Regions from separate parts of the Actinoplanes sp. CA-142083 genome, predicted to be linked through region 1. Evidence: riboswitches for the same ligand, from Rfam matches in the RefSeq annotation. Region 1 holds a riboswitch; each other region holds the start of a gene.

Region 1 (3,265 bases):
CACGCCCGCGGCCCTCGCGGCCGAGCTCCAGCAGGTGCGCGACATCGGCTGGAGCCTCGAGGCCGAGGAGATGACCCCCGGTATCGCTTCCGTGGCCGCGCCGATCCGCGGGTACGGCGGGCTCGTCGTCGGCGCCATCGGCATCAGCGGCCTGGTCGAACGGATCTGCAACAGCCACTACCGCCCGCACCAGCACCTCGTCGGCTACGTCCGCGACGCGGCCCGCGCCATCTCACGGGAGCTGATCCTCTAGGGGGCATCATGACCGAGCGCTACGTCGTCGCCATCGACCAGGGCACCACCTCGACCCGGTGCATCGTGTTCGACCGTCGCGGCCGGCTCGTGTCGGTGGCCCAGCAGGAGCACAAGCAGTACTACCCCAAGCCCGGCTGGGTCGAGCACGACGCCGCCGAGATCTGGCGCAACCTGGAGCGGCTCGCCCCCGAGGCGCTGCGCCGGGCCGGCATCACCGAGGAGCAGGTGGCGGCGGTCGGCATCGCCAACCAGCGCGAGACCACCCTGCTGTGGGACCGCGACACGGGCATGCCGGTCGGCCACGCGATCGTCTGGCAGGACACCCGGACCGACGACCTCGTACGCCTGCTCAAGGACAACCCCGGCGCTCCCGTCGTCGAGCACAACTCCGGGCTGCCGATCACGACCTACTTCTCCGGCCCGCGCGTGCGCTGGATGCTCGACCACCAGCCGCAGCTGCGCGAGCGCGCCGAACGCGGCGAGATCCTCTTCGGCACGATGGAGACCTGGCTGATCTGGAAGCTCACCGGCGGCCTGCACGTCACCGACGTGACCAACGCCAGCCGGACCATGCTGCTCGACGTGCACACCCTCGACTGGTCGCCGGCGGCCCTCGCCTTCTTCGGCATCCCGCGGGCCATGCTGCCCGAGGTGCGGCCTTCGATCGGCGTGTTCGGCACCGCGGTGGCGGCGTTTCCCGGCGTACGGATCGGGGCCGCGCTCGGCGACCAGCAGGCCGCGCTCTTCGGGCAGACGTGCTTCACGCCGGGCGAGGCCAAATGCACGTACGGGACCGGGAGCTTCCTGCTGCTGAACACCGGCGGCGAGCTGGTGCGCTCGACGCACGGGCTGCTCAGCACCGTCGCGTACCAGATCGCCGGCGGACCGGCCGCGTACGCGCTCGAAGGCTCGATCGCGATCACCGGCTCGCTCGTGCAGTGGTTCCGCGACCAGCTCGAGCTCATCGCCAGCGCCCCCGAGATCGAGACGCTGGCCCGCACGGTCGCCGACAACGGCGGCTGTTACATCGTCCCGGCCTTCTCCGGCCTGTACGCCCCGTACTGGCGCAGCGAGGCGCGCGGGGTGATCGTCGGCTTGACGTCGTACATCACCAAGGGCCACCTGGCGCGGGCCGTGCTGGAGGCCACCGCCTGGCAGACCCGCGAGGTCGTCGACGCGATGAACGCCGACTCCGGCCTGGATCTCACGACCCTGCGGGTGGACGGCGGGATGACGGCCGACAACCTGCTCATGCAGTTCCTCGCCGACGTGCTGGACGTGCCGGTGGTGCGGCCGCTCGCCGCCGAGACGGTCTCGCTGGGGGCGGCGTACGCGGCCGGGCTGGCCGTCGACTACTGGCCCGACCTGGAGGGGCTGCGCCAGAACTGGCACCGGGCCGCCCAATGGCTGCCCACGATGGACCCGGAGATCCGCTCGGCGGAGTACGGGAACTGGCAGCGGGCGGTCAAGCGGACCTTCGACTGGACGAGACCCTCGTAGCGCGTAAGATCCACGCCAGGTCATGAGCGCCAGCACTGAGCCCCGGCTTGCTGGCCGGCAACCCCCCTGCGCGGGCGGGGTGCCCCGGGTGAGGACCGGGCCCGTCGCGCGGTGCGGCGGGCAAGTCGCGCGAAACGGAGTCTCGCCATGCCCTTCCCCGCCGGCCTTGCCGCGCCCGTCCTCGAAGGATCGCTCGTCCGGCTGGAGCCGCTGGAGCATCGGCACGCGGCCGGCCTCGCCGCGGCCGCGGAGGAGGATCGCGGCTCGTACGGGTTCACCTGGGTGCCCCGCGCCGGTGAGGTCGGCGACTACATCGACGCGCAGCTGGCCCGGGCCGCGGCCGGCACGCTGATGCCGTATGCGCAGATTGTTGGCGAAAGGGCGGTGGGCGCGACGGCCTACTGGGACCCTCGCCTGTGGCCGGATCGCGACGAGCTGTTCGCCGTCGAGGTCGGCTTCACCTGGCTCGCCGCCTCCGCGCAGGGGAGCGGGGTGAACCGCGAGGCGAAGCACCTGATGTTCGCCCACGCCTTCGAGCAGTGGCACGTCTCGCGCGTCGACCTCAAGACCGACGCCCGCAACGCCCGGTCCCGGGCCGCGATCGAGCGGGCCGGCGCCCGCTTCGAGGGTGTGCTGCGCAGCTGGTCGCGCTCGTGGGCGCCGGGCGAGGCCGGCCGGCTCCGCGACTCCGCGATCTTCTCGATCGTGGCCGCCGAGTGGCCGGCCCTGCGCGTTTCACAGCGCCAGTGACTCCACCCGGGCGCTCGCCACGGGGGTGCCGCCGACGATCTCGAAGCCGCCGAAGGCGATCAGCAGGTCCCGGCCGCCGATGACGACGTGGTCGGCCGAGAGCGAGCTGCGGCCCACGGCCAGCAGCGGCGACAACGTCTCCCAGCGGTCGGCCGCCGGGTCGTACCGCTCGGTGGTCCGCAGCGCGACGCCCGCGCCCTGGCCGCCGACCGCGTAGATCCGCCCGCCGGCCACGGCGATCCCCGGGTTGCCGCGGCCGGTGCTCATCGGCGCCGCCGCGTGCCAGGTGTCGGTCGCCGGGTCGTACCGCTCGACTGCCGGCAGCGAGGCCGCGTTGTCGTCGCGGCCGCCGATCGCGTAGATCTGGCCGCCCACCACGGCGAGCTTGAGCAGCCCGCGCCGGGTGGGCATCGGCCGCACGCTGTGCCACACGTCGGCGATCGCGTCGTAGGCCTCGGTCGCGCCGGTGGCGATGTCGTCCGCGTCGAAGCCGCCGACCAGGTAGATCCGCTCGCCGACGGCGGCCGCCGCCGCGCCGCCGCGCCCGCCGCCGGGCAGCGGGCGCCGGACCTGCCAGGCGCCCGCCGTGGGGTCGAGGACCTCGACGACGTCGGCCGGCTTGTCGCCGATGAAGCCGCCGAACACGTAGATCCGCTCGCCGGCCGCCGCGGCCGCCGGGTTGCCCCGCGCGGTCGGCATCGGTGTCACCCGCGCCCACCGCCCGCGGTCACGGTCGAGCCGCTCCACCGCGTCCAGCTCC
Region 2 (3,265 bases), 2.5 Mb from region 1:
CTTGATGCTCTTGACTTCAAGACGTGATTGACTGCAAGTAGGCATATGCACGCAATGTGGCGTGGCCACCCCGTCATCGGACGGCCCGCCCGGCGGCTTCCGCGGACCGGCACGAGATGGGGAGCAACGATGCGTATCAGCGACATACTCCGCGTCAAGGGCACCACAGTCGTAACCGTGACACCCGACTCCGACGTCACCAGCCTCCTGGCACTCCTCGCCGAGCACAAGATCGGCGCGGTGGTCGTGTCGGCGGACGGGAGCCGCGTCGACGGCATCGTCAGCGAGCGCGACGTGGTGCGGGCGCTGGCCACGCGCGGCGCCGCCGTGCTGGCCGAGCCGGTGTCGGCGATCCACACGTCGCAGGTGCGCTCGGTCGCGCCGGACGCGGCGGTCGAGGAGGTCGAGCGGCTGATGACCGAGCACCGCTTCCGCCACGTGCCGGTGCTGGAGGGCGGCTCGCTGGCCGGCGTCGTCAGCATCGGCGACGTGGTGAAGCACCGCATCGACGAGCTGGAGATCGAGCGGAAGAGCCTGGAGGGCTACATCACCGGCGAGCGCATCTAGCGCGGCGTCTGCTCGCCGGCCTCGATGGCGACCGGGAGCCGGTTCTCCGGCGGGGCCAGCGAGCAGGTCGCGAACTCCGTGTAGGCGCACGGCAGGTTCGTGGCGCGGTTGAAGTCGAGCGTCAGCGTGCCGTCGGCGGCCGGGCGGGGTACCGGCAGGCGGCGGCTCGCGGGGTAGGTCGTCACCCCCGAGGTGGCGTCGGTGAACAGCGTGGTCATGGCGCCGGGGGCGCCGGGAAAGACGATCAATTTCATGGGTACGCCGTCGAGCGTGAACTCGACGTGGCCGAGCGCCTCGTCGGCGTCGGTGTAGCCGTCGACGACCGTGGACAGGGTGACCTCGCGCGGTGCGGCGAACGGGACGAAGCGGGCCGGGACCAGCCATCGCTCGTGGGGCGGGAACGTCGGCGTCCCCTCGTACGAGATGAGCTTCTGACTGGACGGATGGCGCGGGCGGAGGACGACGCCGGAGCCCCGCCTGGCTATCTCGGCGATCGCGTCGCCGAAGGCGGCGATGACGCCCTCCTCGTCGACCTTGCCGAACGCGTGCGTGCCGCTGATCTCGAAATCGCCGACCGTGAGCGACTCACCCTCGCGCAGCGTGACGCTCACGCCGTCGGCCGTCACCGACCACGAGCCGGGCACGTCGTCGAAGCGTTGCGGCCGCTCCTCGAGCCAGTGCATCCCGGTGATCGCGAGCATTCCGTGCGGCGACGCCCGCCGGCGCTCGTGCCCGGCGTGCCATTCGGCCCAGTCGTCCTTGTACATCGGCCCACCCTATTTGCTAGCGTGTCGGACAGGTCATGAGTGTCAGCGCACAAGCCCCGGCTTGCTGACCGGCAACCCTTGCGTTCGCGATGGGGTGCCCCGGGTGAGGACCGGGCCGGCGTCGATCGACGCGGGCAAGCGCGATCTTGCGGAGGCTTGTCGTCATGTCCCTTGCCGTCCACACCAGCGACCTCGACGTCATCGGGGCTGGATTCGTCCATCTCGACTACGCGGCGACCGCGCCCTGCGTGCGCGCCGCCGCCGACGCGGTGAACGCGCTGCTCCCCAGCTACGGCAGCGTGCACCGGGGGACCGGGCCGCGGTCGCAGACCTCGACCCTCGAGTACGAGCGGGCCCGCGACGTGATCGCCGACTTCCTCGGCTGCCGGCCCGGTGACCAGGTCGTGTTCACCCGCAACACGACCGACGCGCTCAACCTGCTGGCCCGCGCTCTGCCGCCGGGCACGACCACCGTGGTCTTCGACGGCGAGCACCACGCGAACTTGCTGCCCTGGCCGAACGCGCTCCGTCTCCGCGCGCCCGCATCGTGGGCGGAGGCGGTGACGGCGGCCGAGCGTGCGCTGCGTGACCTGGACGGCCCGGTGTTGCTGACCGTCACGGGGGCGAGCAATGTGACCGGTGAGCTGTGGCCGGTGCGGGAGCTCGCCGAGGTCGCCCATCGCCACGGGGCGCGGATCGCGGTCGACGCCGCCCAGCTCGCCCCGCACGTGCCGGTCTCGCTGGCCGAGCTGGGCGCCGACTATGTGGCGCTGTCGGGGCACAAGCTCTACGCGCCGTTCGGGGCGGGCGTGCTGGCCGGGCGGGCCGACTGGCTCGACGCCGCGCCGCCCTATCTGGCCGGCGGCGGCGCGAGCGCGCACGTGGGGGACCGGGCCGGCGACGTGCGATGGGCCGCCGGGCCGGCGCGGCACGAGGGCGGCACGCCGAATCTGCTCGGGGCGGTCTCGCTGGCGGCGGTCTGTGCGGCGCTGGTGGAGGCGGACCGTGCGGCGCTGCGCGCGCACGAGCAGGAGTTGCTTGCGCATCTGCGGGAAGGGTTGCGGCGGGTGCCGGGCGCCGCCGAGGTGAGTGTTTTCGGTACGGGTAGTGAGCGCGTCGGCATCGTGTCGCTGGCCCTGGACGGGCGCGACCCTTCGGCGGTGGCGACCAGGCTCGCGGACGAATTCGGGATCGGGGTGCGGGCCGGGAAGTTCTGCGCCCATCCGTTGGTGCGGCGGCTGTCGGGGGACAGCGCGGGGTGTGCCGGCGGGTTGTTGCGGGTGAGCTTCGGGCTGGGCACGACGTTCGAGGACATCGACCGGTTGCTGGAGGCATTGGCCGCTCTTTGATCGGCCGCGGAACCGTGGCTCCGCGGCCGATTTGCCTAGGCGACGCTGCAGGCCGTGGTGTTGACCGAGAACGCTGCCGGACGGTTGTTCGTGCCCGACCAGGTGGCGTTGAAGCCGATGCCGTCCCGGGTCTGCCCGGGGCCGATGGTGGCGTTGTAGGGCGCGTTCGCCACCGGCACCCGGGCGCCGTCCTGTTCAGCGGCGCTGTTCCAGAATTCGGTGAGCTGCTGCCCGCCGGGGAAGACGAAGCGCAGCTTCCACGCCGGGATCGGCGTGGCGCCGGTGTTGGTGATGCTCATCGTGACGCCGAATCCGCCGGTCGTCGCGGTGGTGTTCCACTGGGTGCCGACCCGGTAAGTGACCCGGCAACTGACCGGCGGCACGTCGCCGTCGGCGAAGAAACGTTGGCGGGGAGGTCGGCCCGGGCGATGCCCGAGTTCTGGGCGATGATGTCGCCGAGGTTGCGCCGGAAGTCGATCCCGTACGTGTTGCGGATGAAGTCCAGCGCCGTGGCCTGGTTGCCGTAGAAGAACCGGTCGCCGTCGCGCAGCTGCCGGAACTGCGCGGTCCACATGGCGCGCT
Region 3 (3,265 bases), 2.8 Mb from region 1:
GCGCGCCGTCGGGGTGGCGGGACATCGCCGGGCCGATCAGGTGCTTGCGGCCCAGCTCCCGGATCCGCTCGGCGGCCAGGTCGAGCAGCGCCCGGCCCGCGCCCCGGCGCCGCGACGACGGCAGGACCGAGAGCTCGATGTTCGCATTGTCCAGATTGTCAAGAACCGGCAGCTCGATCCAGAGATAGCCGACCGGGTGACCGTCGATCCAGGCCAGATAGTGCTCGTGATCGGCGCCCGGAAACGGATTCGCGAGCCGTGCGACGAAGTGCTCCAGGGCCAGCGGCGGAACGTCCGGCTTGTCGCGTTCCTCGCAAGCCCGATAGATCTCGTACGCGTCGGCTGGGGTCACCAGCGGACCCGTAGAAAGATTCATGGCCGTCACCCTGCCCGGGCAACGGCCATGCTCGCGATTCATTTTTGGCTAAACGATTTTGGTCGGGAGGACGGACGCACAGCGCCTCCGGCACTGGGTCGTTGGGCACCTCGAGAGATTGTCGCCAAGCTCGAAGGTGAGGGGCCTCGTACGGCGTCGGCCCTCCCGCAGAGAGCATCTTGCCGATCCGGAAATCGGTGCGCAAGTCCTCCGGGGGTGGAATCTTCAACTAATGGCAGAGTTTCGACTACCGACCGTTATCCCAGCAGGCCAGCCTCGCGGGCCCCGCGAAGCGACGGCTTGATCTGATGAGTGGGCCCGACGAGGCCCGCCACCGCGTCGAGCGTCTTGAGTCCCTCGCCGGTGTTGTAGACGACGGTCTCCTTCTCGGGGTCGAGCTTGCCGCTCGCCACCAGCTTCTTGAGCACGGCGACCGTCGTGCCGCCGGCCGTCTCGGCGAAGACGCCGGTCGTCTCGGCCAGCAGCCGGATGCCCTCGCGGATCTCGTCGTCGTCGGCGTAGTCCATCCAGCCGCCGGTGCGGCGCACCGACTCGATCGCGTACGCCCCGGCCGCCGGGTCGCCGATGTTCAGCGACTTCGCGATGCCGGTCGGCTTCACCGGGACGATCTCGTCGGTCCCGTTCTGCAGCGCGGTGGCGATCGGGTTGCAGCCCGCCGACTGGGCGCCGAAGACGGCCCAGCCGCCCTCGGGCGCGGTGACCAGGCCGATCTCGACCAGCTCCTGGAACGCCTTGTCCACCTTGGTGAGCAGCTCGCCGGAGGCCATCGGGATGACGACCTGGGCGGGGATGCGCCAGCCGAGCTGCTCGGCCACCTCGTACCCGAGGGTCTTGGAGCCCTCGGCGTAGAACGGCCGCACGTTCACGTTGACGAACGCGGTGTCCTCGAACTCGTCGGTCTCCACCAGCTCGCCGCAGAGGCGGTTCACGTCGTCGTACGAGCCCTCGATGGCGACCAGCTCGCCGCCGTAGACCGCGGTCGTGATGACCTTGCCCTGCTCCAGGTCGTACGGGATGAAGACGATGCTCGGCGCGCCGGCCCGGGCCGCGTGCGCGGCGACCGAGTTGGCCAGGTTGCCGGTGGAGGCGCAGGCGAAGCGGGTGAAGCCGAGGCCGCGGGCGGCGGTGAGCGCCACCGAGACGACCCGGTCCTTGAACGAGTGGGTCGGGTTGGCCGAGTCGTCCTTGACGTACAGCGGCGCGCGCAGGCCGACGGCGGCGGCCAGGGCGGGGGCGCTGACCAGCGGGGTCAGGCCGGGGTCGAGGGTAACTCGGGTCGCCGGGTCCTGGCCGGCGGGGAGCAGGCCCGCGTAACGCCAGATGTTGTTCGGTCCCGCCTCGATCTGCTCACGGGTCACCCGCGCGAGCGCGGCCTGGTCGTAGGCCACCTCGAGCGGGCCGAAACACTCGTAACAGGCGTGCTGGGCGATCAGCGGGTACTCCGCGCCGCACGCACGGCAGACGAGCCCACGGGCGGGCGAGTCGGTGGTCGAGGGTGTGCTGACGGCAGACGTCATCGAGGCCTTCCTCTCATCTTTCCCCGCCGGCGACCTGCCGGACCGGGGACGGAATTAGCACCTGCCACGCGTGAGGCCTCTTCATCGAGACATGCGTAGTGGTTGCCGGGGCTTCATCGGGCCGTTCCCTCTGCCCCTCTGGATGAGGTATTCAGTTGTTTCCCACACCTTACGTCGTGCCCCGCGGTTCGCTCACACCCCTTCCCGAGGTGTGAGCGAAGCATCAGCGCGTCGGCAGTCGCATGAAGGCCGAGCGCGACCACAGGATGCCGACGGTGCTCAACAAGAGGGTCCAGGCCACCGCCAGGATCCAGGTGTTGCCGACCGGGGTGCCGTCGAGCAGGTGCCGCAGCGTGTCGATGATCGGGGTGAACGGCTGGTTCTCGGCGAACCACCGCACCCCGGCCGGCATCGTGTCGGTCGGGACGAACGCGCTGCTCACGAACGGGCCGAAGGTGAACAGCAGGGACAGCGAGTTGGCGCCGGCCTGGGTCTTGGCGACCATGCCGAACGCCGCGGTCATCCAGCTCACCGCGAAGGTGACCAGGGCGAGCAGGCCGGCCACGGCGAGCCAGTCGAGGCCGCTCGCCTCCGGGCGGAAACCGATCAGATAGGCAACCCCGACGACCAGGATCAGGCTGATCGCCGTACGGATGATGCTGCCGCCCACCTGGCCGGAAAGCACCGCGAAGCGGGAGATGGCCATCGTGCGCAACCGGGCGATGACGCCCTCGCTCATGTCGGTGTTGATGTTGATCGCGGTGGCCGAGCCACCCCCGCCGATCGTCATGATCAGGATGGCCGGGGCGACGTAGTTCACGTACGTGCCGCGGCCGGCGCCGCCGCTGATCGCGGTGCCGAAGACGTACACGAACAGCAGCATCATCAGCAGCGGGAAGCTGATGCCGCTGATGGTCATGATCGGGAACCGGACCATGCGTCTCATGTCCCGGCGGATCATCGTGCCCGAGTCGGCGAGCACATACGAGCTGGTCATCGGATCCCCCCGGTCAGCGTGAAGAAGACGTCGTCGAGCGTGGAGTCGGCGCCCACCGAGCTCTTGAGCTCCTCGGCGGAGCCCGAGGCGACCAGCCGGCCGTGATCGAGCAGGGCGACGGTGTCGGCGAGCCGATCGGCCTCGTCCAGGTACTGCGTGGTCAGGAAGACGGTCACGCCGTCGTTCGCCACCAGGTCGCGGACGATCTCCCAGATCGCGCGGCGGCCGCGCGGGTCGAGGCCGGTGGTCGGCTCGTCCAGGAAGATCAGCTTGGGGTCGCCGATCAGGGTCATCGCCAGGTCGAGCCGCCTTTTCATGCCGCCCGACCAGGTCATCACCGAGCGGTCGGCCGCC

The links. Region 1 has a riboswitch for S-adenosylmethionine ahead of ACQPZX_RS10930 (GNAT family N-acetyltransferase). Riboswitches for the same ligand answer to the same signal wherever they lie in the genome.
Region 2: linked by a shared signal. The riboswitch ahead of ACQPZX_RS22130 (aminotransferase class V-fold PLP-dependent enzyme) and the one ahead of ACQPZX_RS10930 (GNAT family N-acetyltransferase) in region 1 are both predicted to bind S-adenosylmethionine.
Region 3: linked by a shared signal. The riboswitch ahead of thrC (threonine synthase) and the one ahead of ACQPZX_RS10930 (GNAT family N-acetyltransferase) in region 1 are both predicted to bind S-adenosylmethionine.

Annotation. Positions count from the first base shown of each region.
Region 1 covers NZ_CP192076.1:2,293,334-2,296,598, forward strand. Annotated here, with positions in the region: gene ACQPZX_RS10920 (IclR family transcriptional regulator) at 1-253, shown strand, start outside; gene glpK (glycerol kinase GlpK) at 262-1,755, shown strand; SAM riboswitch class IV at 1,774-1,889, shown strand; gene ACQPZX_RS10930 (GNAT family N-acetyltransferase) at 1,903-2,505, shown strand; gene ACQPZX_RS10935 (Kelch repeat-containing protein) at 2,491-3,265, opposite strand, start outside.
Region 2 covers NZ_CP192076.1:4,834,263-4,837,527, forward strand. Annotated here, with positions in the region: gene ACQPZX_RS22120 (CBS domain-containing protein) at 178-567, shown strand; gene ACQPZX_RS22125 (DUF1684 domain-containing protein) at 564-1,334, opposite strand; SAM riboswitch class IV at 1,366-1,481, shown strand; gene ACQPZX_RS22130 (aminotransferase class V-fold PLP-dependent enzyme) at 1,499-2,683, shown strand; gene ACQPZX_RS22135 (cellulose binding domain-containing protein) at 2,719-3,066, opposite strand; gene ACQPZX_RS22140 (peroxidase family protein) at 2,979-3,265, opposite strand, start outside.
Region 3 covers NZ_CP192076.1:10,209,773-10,213,037, forward strand. Annotated here, with positions in the region: gene ACQPZX_RS47275 (GNAT family N-acetyltransferase) at 1-376, opposite strand, end outside; gene thrC (threonine synthase) at 634-1,914, opposite strand; SAM riboswitch class I at 1,925-2,063, opposite strand; gene ACQPZX_RS47285 (ABC transporter permease) at 2,138-2,911, opposite strand; gene ACQPZX_RS47290 (ABC transporter ATP-binding protein) at 2,908-3,265, opposite strand, start outside.